One region of the Desulfitobacterium sp. THU1 genome, then DNA from elsewhere that is predicted to be linked to it. Evidence: riboswitches for the same ligand, from Rfam matches in the RefSeq annotation. Region 1 holds a riboswitch; each other region holds the start of a gene.
What was found. A riboswitch is a leader RNA that binds a small molecule or an ion and turns the genes downstream of it on or off. The one in region 1 is predicted to bind molybdenum cofactor.
Positions count from the first base shown of each region.

Region 1 (4,794 bases):
TCTCCACATCAATACCATAAATCTTGTGCAAATTTCCTTCAGTAATCACTTCCTCCGCTGCGCCCGAGCACAAAATATGACCATCCTTCAACATAATTACCTTAGCATCACAATAAAGGGCATGCTCGGGGGAATGGGTTGACATAATAATACTGAGTCCCTGTTTAGCTAGACGTTTGACATGGCTGAGCAGCCGGATTTGGTTACCGTAATCAAGACTTGAAGCCGGCTCGTCCATGACTAAAATCTGCGGCTGCTGGGCCAGGGCTCGAGCAATCAAAACCAACTGCCGTTCACCACCGCTGATTTCCGTGTAATTTTTATCCTCTAAGTAGGAAATATTTACATTCCTCATAACCTCTTGAGCAAGCTCTAGATCGCGATCAGAAGGGACCGCGTAATTATTAATGTGAGCCGTCCTCCCCATGAGAACTACATCCATCACAGAATAGGGAAAAGGGGGAATGTGGTTTTGAGGAACATAACCCATGACTTTGGCAAGTTCTCGACGACTACTATGACTTACGTCCTTACCATTAATAATCACCTGCCCCTGCCTAGCTTGATATAGTCCTAAAACCGTCTTGAACAACGTTGTCTTGCCAGCGCCATTTGCCCCAAGCAAACAGACAACCTCCCCTTTTTCTACCGTAAAGGATACGTTTTCAAAAGTTAGCCTTTGATTATAACCAAAGGAAAGGTTTCTTATTTCTAAACTCAATTCCAACCCCTCCTACTATGTGATAAGAGATAAACGAAGAAGGGAGCCCCAATCAGAGAGGTTAGAATCCCTAAAGGAATCTCCATTGACAATAAACTGCGAGCTAAGGTATCTACCACAAGCAAGAAAGATCCCCCCACCAATATGGATACAGGGAGCAACTTCTGGTAATTAGGCCCTGTGATTGCTCGGGCGAAATGAGGGATAACCAGACCAACCCAGCCAATCATGCCGCTGATGGAAACTGCAGTAGCAGTGAGAAAGGTTGCACAAATAATGACGATCAAACGTAATCTATCTGTGTCGACTCCCATACTCTTGGCCTCTTCATCACCAAAGGCCAAGAGGTTTAACTTCCAGCGCAAAAGCCAGAGGGGAATAATGCCAATGATCATGCACGGAAGAACCATAGTGATATCTTTCATTTGGATAGAACTCAAACTACCCATCAGCCAATAGGTAATTGCCGGTAGTTTTTCATAAGGGTCTGCCACACATTTAATCAGAGAAACCAATGAGGTAAAAACCGTCCCGACTAACATGCCACCAAGAACCAGGATAAGGGTTATCTCACCCGAATTTTTTATTTTGTTGCCGATAAAATAAGTAAGCCCTACAGCTAACAGACCAAAGACAAAAGCGGATACTGTGATCCCCAGACTACCCCAAGAATAAAGGATGGCCAAGGTCGCTCCAAACCCAGCACCTGCGGATACACCTAAAATATCTGGAGAAACCAGTGGGTTTCTGAATGTACCCTGAAAAGCCGCACCGGAAACGGATAAAGCAAAACCGATCAGAATAGCACCGAGAATGCGCGGAATACGGATATCGAAGATGATGGTTTGAACCGTGGAAGATACTGTAGTTTCAACGCCAAATAGTTGTCTTGCCAATGTACCCCAAACATCCACTGGGTGAATGGGATATCTACCGACAGAAAGTGCGATGATTGATAAAAATATGATAATGATCATTAACAGAATCGGCCTTAATCTGCTCGATCTGTCACTATGGAATGAGCTGCTATACTTTGCTTCCATTTTTTAAGCAAAGACCTCCTCTCTACTTAATATTTTTATTATAAGTTTCCATATAAAATTTTATTGCCCTGACAATGCCTTCTACGTCTTCAATGTGGTAACAAGGAACACCGATACTCCAGACTTTATCACTGGCAATGGCTAAGAGCTCCTGGGGCTCAGAAATAAGATGCTCGCTGCGGGCGCAACGATGAACTTCAATTTTGGGTTTCCCACTTATTCTAAAACCTTCAGTGAGAATAATATCCACCTTATCGATTCGGCTGATTAAATCATCCAGCTCCTTTTCTTCATCAATCTTTTGAATAAGAGCTATTTTCTCCGCCGAGGCGATCATGACTATATCGGCCCCTGCTTGTGCCATTTTCCAGGAATCTTTGCCCGGCACATCCATATCAAAGCGGTGGGCATCATGTTTAATAGTAGCAATTTTTATCCCATCCTGTTTTAACCTAGCCACTACTTTTACTAACAAGGTGGTTTTTCCGGTACCAGATGGAGCTACAAAAGAAATAACCGGCGTATTATCATTCATCATCTTTTCTGCCTCCTCACATAGTTTAGGATTCTTTTGAGTTTCCCAATAAAGAAAGACACTTCTACGAAAATTGAGATACATGAAGAAGTGCCTTATCGGCTTCATTTCCTCCTTTCCATATCGGGGGGATGTTCGATTTCTCAATCATCCCTGTGGGTAATCTACCCAGGCCTTATTGCCATAGTTTACCCGTAGGCAATAAGGCTCGGAGTGCTATTTAATTAGCTCACGGTCCAATGGTTTGAAATCAAGTGCACTTAATCACTAATATAGCAAGAACCGTGCCAGTCAACGAAAGCCCTTCAGATCGCTATTTCTCAGGGCTCTAGCTTTTCTAAAGGCTACAAACTCGTTCCATAATGAGACTCTCTTTTTCAATATGAAAAAGAGAGTCTTACTCACGCATAGACGAAATGCCCTCCAAACGTGTTGCTCACGTAGGAGGGCATTGGTGACTGCGCTTTTTCCTCGCCATGGTGTCTTGGTAAATGATAGAATGGAAACAAATATTGTCGGTGAAAATAACTATAGGAGGCAGAAATCCTATGGCACAAAATAATAGTAGCAGAACCAACGACGACCGAGGGATTACTCTGTTTGACCGGATCGCGCCGGTGTATGGGCTTTACTTTAATTATCAAACTCGCAGGTATCAGATGAATCTGGAAAAGGTCAAGCAAGAGTTCCCCTTACCTATATGCCCAAAAGCCTTGGATGTGGGGTGTGGTACAGGTGCTTTATGTTATGTACTGCAAAATCAGGGATGGGAAATTACCGGGGTGGAGCCCAGTCGAGGCATGCTTGGCGTCGCTACAAAAAAGCTCGCCAATCTAGAGATTCCGCTCGTGCGAGCCGACGTGCTAGCCGGCCTACCCTTTCCTGATCAAAGCTTTGATGTGACCCTAGCTTCTTTTGTTGCCCATGGATTAAATGCCGAGCAGAGAAAAGCCATGTACAGGGAGATGAACAGGGTGGCAAAAGAATATGTGATCCTTATTGATTATAACCAAAATCGCTCCTTCATCACGGATATGGCAGAAACCCTAGAGGGCGGTGATTATTTCAACTTTATTAAGCAAGTGGAGTCAGAGCTTAAGGAAGTCTTTGACCAAATTGATATCATCCCCACGGGTCCCCATTCGTCATGGTATATCTGTCGGGCGATTTAGCTGGCATTTCCCCATCCATGCTTGAAAGTTAGAAATTGCCTCCTAATCGAAATGTTGTCGTTGTAAAGTCATATATTTCTCCATAATGGTGGCTTCTGCATCGGTGGCGATGATTATTGTTTTAAATATTCCTTAATCTGACTGAAACTATATCCTGGCGACACCTCTTCAATCGACTTCATTTGGGTTTGAGCAGGAACTCCATCCGGTATTTTAAAAAGTTGGTAGAACTCATTTAGATCCATCTTTAAGCTCTCTGCTGCTTCGCGTATGGTCATCGAACCCTTAATCCCACTCACATCGACTTTATTAGGGTTATTATCAGCTTCAGACTTTTCCGCCTGTAAATCTCCATTGCTTACCCCCTGCTCCTCTTTGCTCACCTCAGACACAGCTGAGCTCTCCTCTAGCTCAGCCTTCTCTTTTGCAGCATCAAAGTCATATTCCGGAGCTTCCTGAGAAATTTCGCTCATCTTTGTAGACTTGGCAACTTTTTCCGGAATTCCAAGCTTTTCATAGAGTTCGGGCAGGGATAAACCTGTCGCTGAGGCCGCTTCCTCAATGGTGTAATACCCTTTGACCTCAGAAACAGGGATGATCTCCCCTTCTTTTAAAGGAGCAGGTATGGTCTGGAAGTTCCCTGTCGCATCGGCGACCAAAACCGTCCCAAAGAATAACCCAACAACTATGGCTAGTGTCAGCAAGGGGTGGCTGACCTTATGGGCGACTTTAACTTCTAGGGCACCTTTTTTAGGGCAGGCGAGAACGCATTCATTACAACTGATACATTCTGCATCGGTCACTTTGACCGCTTTTTCTACATCGATATTAACAGGACAGACCTTATTGCATTTTTTGCAGTTTATACAAAGGCTCTCATTTCTCACGACTTTCGTAGGGCTAAACTTCCCCAAGATCCCATAGAGGGCACCTGCCGGACAGAGATACTTACAAAAAAATCGATCATAAATCAACGACCCTACGACGGTTATCCCAAGCAAAATAAAACCGATAATCGACTTGGGATCTTCTTCAATCGCTTCAGGAATCGATGTAATATGCCCATAAGCTACATAGGGATCATAAGGAGATATCCAAAGGGTGCCATAGTACCACGCCATGCCGACCATAAGGACTAATATAATATACTTCAAATATCTTAAGGGTCTGTCAATGGCCTGGGGTACAACTCGACGTTTTTTAAATAACTTTATCCCTATACGGGCAAATAGCTCTTGTAAAGCGCCAAAGGGACAAAGAAGGCCGCAGAAGCTCCGTCGAAAAAGAAGGGCTAAGACAACAGTTAGAACGAGTATAACCACA
Region 1 is NZ_JBBWUA010000017.1:35,427-40,220, forward strand. Features, by position in the region: gene AAC978_RS12625 (ABC transporter ATP-binding protein) at 1-721, opposite strand, end outside; gene AAC978_RS12630 (FecCD family ABC transporter permease) at 718-1,698, opposite strand; gene mobB (molybdopterin-guanine dinucleotide biosynthesis protein B) at 1,787-2,302, opposite strand; molybdenum cofactor riboswitch at 2,395-2,525, opposite strand; gene AAC978_RS12640 (class I SAM-dependent methyltransferase) at 2,848-3,471, shown strand; gene AAC978_RS12645 (4Fe-4S binding protein) at 3,585-4,794, opposite strand, start outside.

Region 2 (4,794 bases), on a different contig from region 1:
AATCCCAAACTCCTCAAGGAGCACCTTTGCTATGGGGGCTAAGCAGTTGGTAGTACAGGAAGCGTTAGAAATGATATGGTGCTCGGCAGGATTGTAATGATGGTCGTTCACTCCCATAACGATTGTAATATCTTCATTCTTTCCGGGAGCAGAGATAACAACTTTTTTAGCTCCTGCTTGAAGATGAAGAGCGGCTTGGTCACGCTTTGTGAAACGTCCGGTGGATTCGATAATTAGATCCACCCCTAGGTCTTTCCACGGAAGGTTCTCCGGATTTTTTTCAGCTAGTAACTGTACTTTCTGGTTCATTGCTTCAAGGGTGTTTTCCGTCACGTTTACATCGTAAGGCAAAATACCGTGTATGGAATCGTATTTAAAAAGATGACCTAATAAGTCTGGACTCCCCAGATCATTGATAGCAACAAGCTCGATAGGGCTTTTTCTTTCTAAGATAGCTCGCATGGAAAGGCGGCCAATTCGGCCGAAACCATTAATTGCAACTCGCACGCTCATTCTGGAAAACCCTCCTCAATTTTGGTCATTTGTACTCATTAGTACTAATCTATATTTTACCAATAAGGCAAAAAAAATGCAAAGTATTTCGCTTTGCTTGATGGTAATTATTGATAATTTTATATCCGGATCTTTTTAATGAATCGCTTTCCTAATCCTTTCGAGAACGGAATAGAGTTTTTTATCAATTGCTTCAAACTTCATTGCCGGGATATAATATCTCTCTAGTTCATCATGTAGCTTCTTTGCTCTCTGGGAATGAGTCTGGGCTCTCTGGATGCTTTGCTCTACCCGACTCCGACAATCATCGATATACTCTTCATAAACCGTTAGACTCGACCGATCGAGATAATGGTCAAAATCAAGAGAAACTACAGCTCCGGAGAACTCAGGGGTATAGGGATAGTGTTCAGAAGATACAGCTAAGGCTGTTTTGAGCTCCGGAATAATGAGCAAATCTATCTTATCTGGTTCGAGAGCATTGTGATATATTTCCACATCATAATTCAGTAGTTTGGCATCCTCTGCCATGTGGGTTAAGAAGCTGGATTTACCTGTCCCGGCTTGCCCAGTCAACAGATAGAGGGTCTGCATGCCTAGGATAAGGCTGTCAATATATTGAATTCTTCCTTGGGGAGTGTGCGCCCAAGTAAATAAACGACGAATTTTCCCGGATCCTTGGCCGGAAGAAGCTTGATAAAGCTCACGACTAAGGTTTAAGTAAAGCTGATTGATTCCCTGCCAGTTTTGATGCGGTTGAATATAGAACTCCCATTCATCCATGGCGTTTTTGGCATCTTTTAAGGCAAAATAAGCACTCTGAAAGCAACGGCTAATCTCTTTGTTGCAGTCAATAATATCTTTTTTGTGCGGGATAATTAAAGAATCGTCCCAGTACTCTCCTAAATTAATGATTTCGTCCACAGCTCCTGGGGTTTGCGGATCGACGATATGGGGAGAAGTACCATCTAATAAGGCAATTCCTAATTCTGGCACAACAATCCCATCAATCGAATTATTGTCAGAGGAGCAGCAATGATATTCTAGATCATAGCCAGCCTTAAGCATCTCTTCCCCGATTTTTTTCATAAAGGTCGACTTTCCTACCCCGGGTCCACCTTTAATAATATAGATATGGGTCGCATCAGTATCAGCTAAGTACTTGTAATAAGAATGAAAACCAAGATAAGTCACACCACCGGGGAACATTTTTCTAATCACTGGATTTTTCGACATATTGACTCCCCTTTCCAAAGGAATGTTCCTGCATCAATAATAGTATTCAGCTGCAGGCTAATGGGTGACAAGAAAAGATTCCCCATCAAAATATAAAAAGAGGACCAGCTTACGCTGATCCCTCTCCATGAGTTAAGGATGCCTGTACCCTTTATAGTCGTAGATGTTCCGTTCCTTCTGCATATCATATTCTTGATAATGCGGGTCTCTCACGGTAACAGGAGATTTGGGACGCGATACTTTTTTATGTTTTCCCATGCCAAAATCCGCCCTTTCTACGCCATAGTTTGAGCACCCATACTTATTCTGAGTATATTCTCACTTCAATATGCAGTTTTGATGTAGTTTTGCCTTGAGCGAAAAAATCAATCAATGGTGATGGTGATGCCCGTGATCATGATTGTGTCCGTGATCATGATTATGGTTGCAAACAGCATTAGAAGAAACAAAGGTTCCGTCAGCATAGGATTGGGCGACAGCGCTTGCCGGTCCATTAGCTCCGCGAAGGATTTCTAGTCCAGCATTTTCAAGGCCGCTGATAGCTCCCGGCCCAATTCCCCCACAAATAACGGTCTCAACTCCTTTAGACTTTAAGAGTTGGGCAATCCCTTCGTGTTGATGCTGAAAATTTGCTGTATCGATGCGTTCTTGGCCGGAAACCTTTCCCTCTTGAATCTCAAAGAGAGTAAAGGCTTGACTGCGACCAAAATGCGCGTTCACAAGTTCCCCTTCTGTCGGAATGGCAATTTTTCTGTTCATCATATAAACCTACCTTTCGAAACTGGATAAAATACTTGCCTGGCAATACGTTTGGGGTGTTTGTTTATTTTCCGAAGGAACAATGAGGATAGGTACATTGGGGACATTCTAAGCACAATCCTCCATGCCCGTATTTGGCGATTTCTAGTCGGGTCAGACGCTCTCCAGCAAGAATCCGCGTAGCGACAAGGTCAAAGACCGTTTTCCGAGAGTACATCACACAACCCGGCAATCCCATGATGGGAATATCATCTAAATAAGCCAGTAAAAGCATTGCCCCAGGAAGCACAGGGGTACCATAAGTCACCAGTTCCCCTCCTAGTCCTTTGATAGCAGTTGGCGTCAAATCGTCTGGATCTACAGACATTCCCCCCGTTACAAGGACCATTTCTGCTCCCTGAGCAATATGTTCACGGATGCGTTCTTGAATCATTTCCACATTATCATCGGCAAAGGTTTGTCCCAAGAGCTCGGAACCCCATTCGGCCACCTTCCCTTGGAGCACAGGTCCAAATTTATCTTGAATTCTACCGTGGTATACTTCACTTCCAGTAGTAACCACCCCAACCTTTTTCGATTGGAGGGGGCGAATTTGGAGGATGGGTTCTTTAAACTGACGAGTAATTTCCTCTGCTTCCAGAATAACTTTTTCGTCAATCATTAAAGGTACAACTCGTGTACCGGCAATTTTATCGCCCTTTTTAACCGGACGATGATTGTGCAACGTAGCAAGAATAATATGTTCAATAGAATTTAAAGCGTAAATACCTTCCTCGGATGCATAGATTAAGCCATCTAGTTCGGCAATCAAATTGACCTTGCCCTCTTTTGTCTCACTAAATTTTAACCCCGGTCCAGCTACGGCTTTCGCCAGACGCTCTGCTGCTTCATCCTCGTGTATAAGTCCCGGTTTCTGGTCCCATACATAGATATGTTCTTTTCCCATACTAAGGAGTACCGGGATATCTTCTTCCTTGATTACATGACCCTTTCTGAAACGAGCATCCTTGGTCTTTCCGGGAATAATTTGAGTCATATCGTGCATAAGCACAGCCCCAATGGCATCCTGTATCTTGATCTTTTGCATTGATTTTTCCTCCTTTTCGTATGCAGAAGGCATGTTCATTTCTAAACACACCCCGGTTTCAGAATTCTGAAACGGCCTAACACCATAGAAAAACCCTTAGGCTATTAGGCTCGGGTTACTATTATTATAAACTAAAACTTCATTATGGGAAATAAAATAATAGGACATTAATAATATTGCCGTTATTATCCGTATCAAATATTATTAGTGTCCGTTATTATCGTAATCCATAAGAGGGTTTATTTAAGTCCGTAGCGAATTTTTACTAATTAGACAATCGATCAGGCCATTGATTTACTTGAAAAGAGGTGACCCATTCCCCATGACAGTCAATAAAACTGGATTCGAAATATTTCATAAGGATCCCCTTTGGGAAAAGCTACCTGAATCATTCTGGGAATACTGTGCGTCCCATGGAAGGATCAGGCAATTTGCTGCGAAGCAATTTCTTTTCTTCACCGGTGAGGAAGGTAATTATGTCTACTTTTTGCTCAAAGGCCGAGTGCAAATCTTATTGATGAGCGAATTTACTGAGAAGATTTTTCGGATTCTTCAAGCCCCTGCCTTTTTCCCAGAGGTCATATTTGATAGCAAGGTATATCCTTATGCAGTCATTACTACCGAAACATCGGAGGTATTTGTGTTAGAACGGAGAATCCTTCTCCAGTATCTTAAGGAAAACCCTTCCGACCTATGGCCTTTTTATCAAAATATGGCTTTGGATCTTCGCCGCGCCTATCGTCAAATCAAGAATATAGCTCTTGGGGATGCCAGATCCCGTTTAGGTGCAAAAATATTTGCTTTGGCACATGTCCATGGACAAGAGACGGACGAAGGAATAAATATTACTATTCCCCTCTCTGCCACAGATTTAGCGGGAATGTGTAGCTTAGCCCGAGAATCCGTAAGTCGTATTCTGGGTGAGCTTAAAGACCTGGGAATCTTGAAGATTGAGAAAAAGCTCATCACGGTACTTAGTCTTGAGCAACTACAGGAATGGATTCATGACCGTCAAAACTCCCTTTAAGCATTTACAACTCGGTACGACGGTCGAGAAAATGGGTAAGCCTTTCGTTGGGAAGGCAGTTTTCCAGATAGTCTTCTAGTAGTAAACCAATTTTTTGATAAACCTTATCGCTTCGAAACTTCTCCTTAGAAAGGCGAGCTAACTTAGGCTTCCTGCCGAGACGACCTCCCAA
Region 2 is NZ_JBBWUA010000024.1:32,357-37,150, forward strand. Features, by position in the region: gene gap (type I glyceraldehyde-3-phosphate dehydrogenase) at 1-513, opposite strand, end outside; gene AAC978_RS14625 (PRK06851 family protein) at 649-1,749, opposite strand; gene AAC978_RS14630 (hypothetical protein) at 1,882-2,007, opposite strand; gene AAC978_RS14635 (NifB/NifX family molybdenum-iron cluster-binding protein) at 2,119-2,508, opposite strand; gene AAC978_RS14640 (molybdopterin-binding protein) at 2,573-3,595, opposite strand; molybdenum cofactor riboswitch at 3,589-3,723, opposite strand; gene AAC978_RS14645 (Crp/Fnr family transcriptional regulator) at 3,918-4,622, shown strand; gene AAC978_RS14650 (4Fe-4S dicluster domain-containing protein) at 4,627-4,794, opposite strand, start outside.
Region 2: linked by a shared signal. The riboswitch ahead of AAC978_RS14640 (molybdopterin-binding protein) and the one ahead of mobB (molybdopterin-guanine dinucleotide biosynthesis protein B) in region 1 are both predicted to bind molybdenum cofactor.

Region 3 (4,794 bases), on a different contig from region 1:
GACCCTACATTACAAGGAGTCTCCGACGAATGTCTTGACGAACGGGGCGTATGATAAAGTAACTAAGACCTATGAGTATAAGGTCTGCGGTGTGCGGGTGGAACCACTAAAGCAACCTGCACGATAAGGGAAACTTGCACCAGACAGAGCTCGCTTTGTCTGGTGCTTAGTTGACTTTCCCTCATAGAGGAGGACAAGTCAACGCAAGCAAGCTAGTTTCCTATGTGCGCTGAGAGGATAAAGGAAACTCGCGACAGGCTGAGTTTTAACTCATATTAGGGAATTGACTAATTGACTAGCCCGTATATGGGATAAGTTTACAGGAGTGTCAAGGGTATTCATTCAGTGTATACCCTTGACACTTCTACTTTATAGTAAGGGTTTGCCTGTGTTACAATAAAGACAGATTTAAAGCATTGATAGTGCAAAGGAGACATATGTGATGGGTGCTAATCACGGACAACACCTTTTGCCCATGACTGGAATAATCTTATCTGGAGGTAAAAGTTCCCGCATGGGAAGCAATAAGGCCTTTATCGAATGGGATGGCGTACCACTTATTGAGAGAAGTCTATCTGCATTAAGGATGGTTTTTTCGGAAGTAGTCGTTAGCAGCAATCATCCAGAGTTATACGCTAGCTATGATGTTCAGGTGGTTAAGGATAACTATCCGGATCGGGGTCCTCTTGGAGGTTTAGAAGCTTGTCTAAGAGTAGCCCGCTATGATCATACATTTTTTGTAGCCTGTGATATGCCCTTCTTGAACTCGGAAGTGATTCGTTTCATGGCCAGGGAGATTGACGAAAAGGATATTTTGGCCCCGGAGATAGGTGGAGGATTTTATCCTCTCCATGCCTTCTACCATAAAAGCTGCCTGCCCGTCATTGAAAAGCAGTTAATGGCCAACCGCTTAAGCTTGAGAGACGTTTTTCGTCTGTGTAGCGTTCACTTTCTAAGAGAAGAAGATTTTCGAGACTTTCCAGAGATTCAACTGAATTTAAGTAGCGTCAATACTCCCCAAGAGTGTTTAGCGCTAAAAAAACAACAGATGTCTTGACACAATGGCAAATTTTCTCACAGGGGTATGCTGATAGAATCGCTTTTCACAAATGGAAAAATGGTGTATACTAAATATAAAATATCATTTATAATATGAATCATAGATATAAATCGAATACAAATGTAATAGGAATATAACAATAAGACTAATATAAGAAGAGTTTCTTCTTAATGCTTAATTAAATACGTTTTATGCTCCGAAACTGGTGACCTAAAGTTTTACTATGGTTGACCAGACTGTGTGAAAGCACCGGGTATGACTGGAAACGGTCTTGCCTCCCATTTGGAAAGGAGTCTGTAGTAAATGCGGGATAGTTCCGCGGTTGTACAGACCGTGGAGCTTTTTTTATTTGCTTGTAGGGTAGATAGTAAAAGATGAAGGGTGAGGAAATCTATGCAAGATCAATATCAGCGCAAGATTGAATATTTGAGGATTTCCATTACAGACCGCTGCAACCTACGCTGTCAATATTGCATGCCGGCTGAAGGAGTCCAATGGATTCCCCATGATTCTATTTTGTCCTATGAAGAAATTTTACGCGTTATGCAGATTAGTACTTCTCTTGGATTCAAACGGTTTCGCATCACTGGGGGAGAGCCACTAGTTCGGGCAGGAGTTCTCGACTTTTTGCAAGAAGCATCGCAAATCCCGGGAGTAGAGGATCTAATGATTACAACCAACGGTCTGCTACTTCCGGAAATGGCTGCGGATTTAAAAAAGGCCGGGGTCAGCAGAGTCAATATTAGTCTTGATACCTTCAACCCTGAAAAATTCAGAGAAATAACTCGGGGAGGGGATGTTAACAAAGTCATAGAGGGCATTCATCGTTCCTTAGAGGTTGGTCTTCATCCCGTAAAACTCAATGTTGTGGTAGTGCGCGATCTAAATACCCATGAGCTACCTCGTTTTATGGAATTGGCTCGCGATTATCCGCTCCATGTGCGTTTTATTGAGCTTATGCCGATTGGCGTTAGCTCAGATAAACGTAACGAGTTCGTGTCGATTGATGAGATGAAAGAGAAGCTTGGTCTAGAGGGCCTTAAACCGACTCATGATATTCGAGGTGGTGGTCCTGCAGAATATATCACTTCTGAAGGTTTTAAAGGCAGCATTGGTTTTATCAGTGCTCTAAGCAAACATTTTTGTAACACCTGCAATCGGGTCCGTTTAACACCTGATGGGAAGTTGCGTTTGTGCCTGCATAGCGCGAATGAATTAGATTTTCGCAAATTGCTGAGATCTGACAAGAGTGATGAAGAAGTCAAACAAGCTTTGTCAGAGGCCATTTGGTATAAACCGGCAGAGCATCACATGAATAATGAAGCTTGGCAAGATCAGCGGATCATGTCTCAGATTGGAGGATAATGATGGAGTTAACGCACTTTGATGAAGAAGGTCGGGCAAAGATGGTCGATGTCTCAGATAAGTCGGAGACCATGCGGGTAGCGACAGCTCGAGGTAAGATAGAAATGCAGCCGGAAACTTTGGAAAGAATTCGCTCGGGGCAGATCGCCAAAGGTGATGTTCTAGCGGTAGCCCAAGTGGCTGGAATTATGGCAGCAAAGCAAACGTCTCAGCTTATTCCCATGTGCCACCCTCTAGCTATCACCGGGGCGAAGCTGAACTTTGAGATCGTTCCTCCCAGGACCATCGAAGTTGAAGGGATCGTCAAAGTTACTGGGAAGACGGGGGTCGAGATGGAAGCACTGACGGCAGTCAGTGTAGCGGCCTTGACTATATATGACATGTGCAAAGCCATTGATAAAACGATGGTTATCGGAGAGATTCGCCTTATGGAGAAAACCGGAGGCAAGAGCGGACATTTCGTTCGGAAAGAAGATCATAACGGGTGAAGCTATGAACTCGAGTAAGAATTTGGAGGAAAAGAAAATGGCTAAAATTATTGCAGTATGTACCAGTGAGAAAAAAGGTATGCGAAAGAAAAATGTGGGCGAAGGGGTACTAAAGGTAAACTTCGGGATTGAAGGAGATGCTCATGGTGGAGATTGGCACCGGCAAGTAAGCTTATTGGCGATGGAAAGCATTAAGAAAATGCAAGATATGGGACTTGATGTTGGACCGGGGGATTTCGCTGAAAACCTGACCACAGAGGGGATTGACCTCGTCAGCTTGCCCATTGGCACGAAAGTCAAGATCGGCGAGTCCGGTGTTGGGGAAGTGACTCAGATCGGGAAAGAGTGCCATACTCGATGTGCTATCTACTATCAAGCAGGTGACTGTGTTATGCCTAAGGAAGGAATCTTTATCCGTGTTTTAGAAGGTGGACCGATTAGTGTCGGAGATGTCGTAGAGGTGATGGAGTAATGTTAAGAGTCGGGGTCATTACCGCTAGCGATAAAGGCTCGCAAGGTCAGAGAGAGGATCTTTCCGGAGCTGTTTTGAAAGATCTCGTCAAAGAAATCGGCGGAGAGGTAGTTTTGTATACCATCGTTCCAGATGACCAAGAAATTTTGGCACAGACTATGAAAGAATGGGTAGATGTGAATGGTTTAGATCTTATTCTAACCACAGGTGGCACAGGCTTCTCTTTGCGTGACGTTACTCCGGAAGCCACCATTTCTATCTCTGATCGTCTGGTTCCAGGAATTGCCGAAGTAATGCGTTATGAAAGCTACAAAATCACTCCGAAGGCTATGTTAAGCCGTGCCGTTGCTGTCTTACGCAAGAAGACATTAATCATCAATATGCCAGGCTCCCCTAAAGCGGTTAAAGAGTGTTGGGCAGCCCTTGTTCCAGCTTTGCCACATGGAATCCAGATTCTTAAAGGCGAAGCTAGCGAGTGTGCAACTCCTTCACAATAATTAAAGATTGAATTGACACTCAAAAGTTGCAAAGTAAGGACTTCGAAATCAAACTAAATGTGCATGCTTGTCACCCCTGTACAAACCCTGCGTATTCTATAGTAAGCAGGTGGAAACGGGGTGATTTTGTTTTGAAAGCCATTGCTTTTATTGATTACGAAAATATATGGACAGGACTCTTTGAACAAGGGTATGAATTAACACCCGAAATTCTCATGGGTTCCATTCAACTTTATGTTGAAAAAAATAGCTATGAGCTATCGGCTATTTATCTATATGCTAATTTTGATCGCGAGGAATTCTGGCGAACTCAGACTCTCTTTGAAAAAAATAATGTCTATACACGTCATATTTATGGAAAGAACAGTTTTTCTAGTACCCTGCTACGGCGAAATGCTGCAGATATAGAACTAATTCTGGAGGCCCAAGAAATCCTATTGACTCGCACCTCTGCCTTTGATGTTATTCTCCTTTTGACAGGGGATGGAGATTTTTTACCACTGGTAAGAAAAATAAAAGCTTGGGGGAAAGAGGTGAAGGTCATTGGTGCCAACGGAAACATGCACCACGATCTGCAGATGTTTAGTGATTATGGGGAACTCTCTAGTGAATTTCTCACTCAGGCAAAACCTTTTATAAATAACGCTGATGAAGATATTAAGCAAGGAATCCTGATTCTTGCAAATCTACAGTTAAGCATGAGGTATATTGCTTCCACCAAAGCGCGGACCGCCTTAGCAGAGCACTTAGGAGCAACTGCATTACAGGTGAAGGACTTCATTCGCTATTTCTTAAATGAAAGGATTCTCTTTGAACGAGAATATGCCGACTCAAATTTGAAAATAGGAAAAACTAAGATCTATCTTTTAAATCTGGAACACGACCTTGTTCAAAATGTTTTAGGTTCATCCT
Region 3 is NZ_JBBWUA010000004.1:171,117-175,910, forward strand. Features, by position in the region: gene fdhF (formate dehydrogenase subunit alpha) at 1-127, shown strand, start outside; gene mobA (molybdenum cofactor guanylyltransferase) at 443-1,057, shown strand; molybdenum cofactor riboswitch at 1,243-1,367, shown strand; gene moaA (GTP 3',8-cyclase MoaA) at 1,454-2,425, shown strand; gene moaC (cyclic pyranopterin monophosphate synthase MoaC) at 2,428-2,913, shown strand; gene AAC978_RS05965 (MOSC domain-containing protein) at 2,951-3,385, shown strand; gene AAC978_RS05970 (MogA/MoaB family molybdenum cofactor biosynthesis protein) at 3,385-3,882, shown strand; gene AAC978_RS05975 (NYN domain-containing protein) at 4,014-4,794, shown strand, end outside.
Region 3: linked by a shared signal. The riboswitch ahead of moaA (GTP 3',8-cyclase MoaA) and the one ahead of mobB (molybdopterin-guanine dinucleotide biosynthesis protein B) in region 1 are both predicted to bind molybdenum cofactor.